2 regions of the Tepidibacter aestuarii genome follow, and region 2 is predicted to be linked to the other one. Evidence: a T-box and tRNA genes for the amino acid it is inferred to sense, from the RefSeq annotation. Region 2 holds a T-box; the other holds one or more tRNA genes.
What was found. A T-box is a leader RNA that pairs with one kind of tRNA and senses whether it is charged. The one in region 2 lies ahead of ileS (isoleucine--tRNA ligase), so its partner is inferred to be a tRNA-Ile.
Positions count from the first base shown of each region.

Region 1: it has a tRNA-Ile gene. The T-box ahead of ileS (isoleucine--tRNA ligase) is inferred to sense a tRNA for this amino acid. The anticodon was not compared.

Region 1 is NZ_OW235315.1:3,366,965-3,369,330, reverse strand. Features, by position in the region: tRNA gene M2214_RS16325 (tRNA-Gly) at 1-18, shown strand, start outside; tRNA gene M2214_RS16320 (tRNA-Arg) at 25-101, shown strand; tRNA gene M2214_RS16315 (tRNA-Gln) at 107-182, shown strand; tRNA gene M2214_RS16310 (tRNA-Lys) at 192-267, shown strand; tRNA gene M2214_RS16305 (tRNA-Ser) at 277-365, shown strand; tRNA gene M2214_RS16300 (tRNA-Ser) at 385-475, shown strand; tRNA gene M2214_RS16295 (tRNA-Pro) at 490-566, shown strand; tRNA gene M2214_RS16290 (tRNA-Ile) at 572-648, shown strand; tRNA gene M2214_RS16285 (tRNA-Ile) at 664-740, shown strand; tRNA gene M2214_RS16280 (tRNA-Trp) at 747-822, shown strand; tRNA gene M2214_RS16275 (tRNA-Pro) at 842-918, shown strand; tRNA gene M2214_RS16270 (tRNA-Ile) at 924-1,000, shown strand; tRNA gene M2214_RS16265 (tRNA-Ile) at 1,016-1,092, shown strand; tRNA gene M2214_RS16260 (tRNA-Phe) at 1,099-1,174, shown strand; tRNA gene M2214_RS16255 (tRNA-Met) at 1,186-1,262, shown strand; rRNA gene M2214_RS16250 (16S ribosomal RNA) at 1,361-2,366, shown strand, end outside.
Region 2 is NZ_OW235315.1:1,033,894-1,036,259, forward strand. Features, by position in the region: gene M2214_RS04920 (YlmH family RNA-binding protein) at 1-411, shown strand, start outside; gene M2214_RS04925 (DivIVA domain-containing protein) at 426-878, shown strand; T-box leader at 982-1,207, shown strand; gene ileS (isoleucine--tRNA ligase) at 1,274-2,366, shown strand, end outside.

The DNA of each region.
Region 1 (2,366 bases), 1.3 Mb from region 2:
CTCCCTTCACCCGCTCCAAAATATGTGCCTGTAGCTCAGTTGGATAGAGCAGTGGCCTTCTAAGCCACGTGTCCGGGGTTCGAATCCCTGCAGGCACGCCATATACTGGGGATTCGCCAAGTCGGTAAGGCTCAGGATTTTGATTCCTGCATGCGTTGGTTCGAGTCCAGCATCCCCAGCCAATTTAATTTGACCCATTAGCTCAGTCGGTAGAGCACCTGACTTTTAATCAGGGTGTCCCGCGTTCGAGTCGCGGATGGGTCACCAAAAAAACGCGGAGGGGTGTCCGAGTGGCTTAAGGAGCTGGTCTTGAAAACCAGTGACTCCGAAAGGGGCCGTGGGTTCAAATCCCACCTCCTCCGCCAAAAACAACATAATTAAAATGGAGAAGTACTCAAGTGGCTGAAGAGGCTCCCCTGCTAAGGGAGTAGGTCTTTTACGGGGCGCGAGGGTTCAAATCCCTCCTTCTCCGCCATTTTATTTAAGTATCGAGGTGTAGCGCAGTTTGGTAGCGCACGTGGTTTGGGACCATGGGGCCGGGGGTTCGAGTCCCTCCACCTCGACCAAGTAAGGGCTTATAGCTCAGGTGGTTAGAGCGCACGCCTGATAAGCGTGAGGTCGCTGGTTCGAGTCCAGCTAAGCCCACCATATATACAATAAAGTGGGCCTTTAGCTCAGTTGGTTAGAGCGCCCGGCTCATAACCGGTAGGTCTGGGGTTCGAGTCCCTGAAGGCCCACCACTTTATAGGGGTGTAGTTCAGTTGGTAGAACGACGGTCTCCAAAACCGTATGTCGTGGGTTCAAGTCCTGTCACCCCTGCCAAAACTTTTTATTTAAATATCGAGGTGTAGCGCAGTTTGGTAGCGCACGTGGTTTGGGACCATGGGGCCGGGGGTTCGAGTCCCTCCACCTCGACCAAGTAAGGGCTTATAGCTCAGGTGGTTAGAGCGCACGCCTGATAAGCGTGAGGTCGCTGGTTCGAGTCCAGCTAAGCCCACCATATATATAATAAAGTGGGCCTTTAGCTCAGTTGGTTAGAGCGCCCGGCTCATAACCGGTAGGTCTGGGGTTCGAGTCCCTGAAGGCCCACCACTTTATGCCCAGATAGCTCAGTCGGTAGAGCAGGGGACTGAAAATCCCCGTGTCGGTGGTTCGATTCCGCCTCTGGGCACCATGAATTAGTGTGGCGGCATAGCTCAGTTGGCTAGAGCGTTCGGTTCATACCCGAAAGGTCACTAGTTCGAATCTAGTTGCCGCTACCAAGTGAACCTTGAAAATTAAACAGTAGGTTATAAATAAATCACAACAGTGATTTTCGGAAACAACACATAAAGTCAGTTTACTGAGTACTGACAAACTTTTATTTAAGAGTTTGATCCTGGCTCAGGATGAACGCTGGCGGCGTGCCTAACACATGCAAGTCGAGCGGAGATTAAAAAGCTTGCTTTTTAATCTTAGCGGCGGACGGGTGAGTAACGCGTGGGTAACCTGCCCTATACACACGGATAACATATCGAAAGATATGCTAATACGAGATAACACATTTTTAAGGCATCTTAGAAATGTCAAAGCGTTAGCGGTATAGGATGGACCCGCGTCCCATTAGCTAGTTGGTGAGGTAAAAGCTTACCAAGGCGACGATGGGTAGCCGACCTGAGAGGGTGATCGGCCACACTGGAACTGAGACACGGTCCAGACTCCTACGGGAGGCAGCAGTGGGGAATATTGCACAATGGGGGAAACCCTGATGCAGCAACGCCGCGTGAGCGATGAAGGCCTTCGGGTCGTAAAGCTCTGTCCTAAGGGAAGATAATGACGGTACCTTAGGAGGAAGCCCCGGCTAACTACGTGCCAGCAGCCGCGGTAATACGTAGGGGGCAAGCGTTATCCGGAATTACTGGGCGTAAAGGGTGCGTAGGCGGCCTTGTAAGTCAGAAGTGAAAGGCTACGGCTCAACCGTAGTAAGCTTTTGAAACTGCAGGGCTTGAGTGCAGGAGAGGAGAGTAGAATTCCTAGTGTAGCGGTGAAATGCGTAGATATTAGGAGGAATACCAGTTGCGAAGGCGGCTCTCTGGACTGTAACTGACGCTGAGGCACGAAAGCGTGGGGAGCGAACAGGATTAGATACCCTGGTAGTCCACGCCGTAAACGATGAGTGCTAGGTGTCGGGGGTTACCCCCCTCGGTGCCGCAGCTAACGCATTAAGCACTCCGCCTGGGGAGTACGCTCGCAAGAGTGAAACTCAAAGGAATTGACGGGGACCCGCACAAGTAGCGGAGCATGTGGTTTAATTCGAAGCAACGCGAAGAACCTTACCTAAGCTTGACATCCCTCAGACCGCTTCTTAATCGAAGCTTTCCCTTCGG
Region 2 (2,366 bases):
GACATATTAATACATAAAAGTTTTTGTCAAGTTGTAGTCCAAACTGATATAAAAGATTATATAATTCTTAATATGACTAAGGTAGCTCGTAATAATATATCAGTTAAAGAAATATCAATTTCTGAAATTAAAAAAGTAGATATAAATTATAAGGAAATAGGTTTTACTGTTTCTTCTAATAGAATTGATAGCATTGTATCTTCAATATACAATATATCTAGACAAGAGGCGAATAAAATTATTTCATCAAATAGGGTTTATGTAGATTATGAGCCTATCAATAATATCTCAAAGAAGATAGATGTAAATTCATTAATATCTGTAAGGGGAAAAGGCAGATGTATAATATGTGATATAGGAGATGTAAATAAAAAAGGAAGATTAAGAGTAAAAGTAAAAATAATATTGTAGGAGGTTTTAAAGTAATGATAACTCCATTAGATATAGAAAACAAAGAATTTAGAAGAGCATTAAGAGGATTTAAAGAAGAAGAAGTAGATGAATTTCTAGATGAGGTTAAAGAGGATTTTGAAAAACTTTACAAAGAAAATATAGAATTAAAAGATAAATTAAGCATGATGACAGAACAAGTAAACAAATACAAAAATATAGAAGAAACATTAAAAAATACCCTTATAGTAGCTCAAAATACAGCTGAGGAAGTAAACACTAATGCAGCTAAAAAATCACAACTTGTAATAGAAGAAGCTGAGTTTAAAGCTAGAAAAATAATAGAAGAAGCTAACAATCAAGTTATAGAAATAAGAAAAGAATACGAAGAAACTAGAAAGTCATTTAAGCTATTTAAGGGCAAGTTTAAGGGGCTTTTACAAAATGAAATAAAGATAATAGATGAGACTTTTGACGATATAGACTAATAATACATAAAATACAAAATTTTCTATAAATTTTAAAAAAGATATTGACCTATTTAAAAAAATATTATAAAATGCTATTAAATCTTAATTAAAACTCAATAATAAAAAAACTGAGAAGGGGACAAGTACATTTTAAGTAATTTTACAGAGAGCTGATGTTTGGTGAAAATCAGTAAATTATAAAGATGGAATATCACCCCGGAGTTGCAGGCTGAAATAATAGTAAGCTTAGCCGTTAGAATCGTTAATCTTAAATGAGATGTTACATATAATTTTGTGTTATTTGTAATAATTAGGGTGGTAACGCGTGCATATACCTCGTCCCTTTATAGGGGATGAGGTTTTTTTGTTGAAATAATGATAATACTATATATAATAAAGAAAGGATGAAATGTATGAAAAAATTTGAATCACTAGTAAATTCAGTTGTAGAAAGTGAAAAACAAACATCTGAGTTTTGGAACGAAGTAAACATACTAGAAAAAACAATAGAGCATGGAAATGATAATCCTTCATTTGTATTCTTTGAAGGACCACCAACAGCAAATGGAAAGCCTGGAATACACCATGTTATGGCTAGAACTCTAAAAGATTCTGTTTGTAGATATAAAACTATGAGTGGATATCAAGTAAAAAGAAAAGCAGGTTGGGATACTCATGGACTTCCTGTTGAAATAGAAGTAGAAAAACAATTAGGATTAAAAGATAAGCTAGAAATAGAAAACTATGGAATAGACAAGTTCAATGAAAAGTGTAGAGAATCTGTTTTCTCATACGAGAAGTTATGGAGACAAATGACAGAGCGTATGGCTTACGAGACTGATCTTGATAATCCATATATAACTCTTGATAATAATTATATAGAGAGTGTTTGGTGGATACTTGATAAATTCAATAAAGAAGGATATATATACGAAGGACATAAGATTCTTCCTTATTGTTCAAGATGTGGAACTGGACTTGCATCTCATGAGGTTGCTCAAGGATACAAAGAGATAAAGACTAATACTGTAATAGTTAAATTCAAGAGAAAAGATGTAGATGAATACTTCTTAGCTTGGACGACTACTCCTTGGACTTTACCATCAAATGTTGCACTTGCAGTAAACCCAAATGAAACTTATATAAAAATCAAAGCTAATGATGAAGTTTGTTATATAGAAAAAACTTTAGCTCCTAAGGTAATAGAAGGAGAATATGAAGTAATAGAAGAGCTTAAAGGTAAAGATTTAGAGTATATGGAATATGAACAATTAATGCCATTTGCAACTGCTGAGAAAAAAGCATTCTTTGTTGTATGTGGAGATTATGTAACTACAGAAGATGGTACTGGTATAGTTCATACTGCTCCAGCATTTGGAGAAGATGACTACAATGTAGGTAGAAAATACGATCTTCCAGTACTTCAACCAGTTGATGAAAGCGGTAAATTTATTACTACTCCATGGGAAGGCAGATTTGTAATGGAGGATGGAATAGATGTAGAAA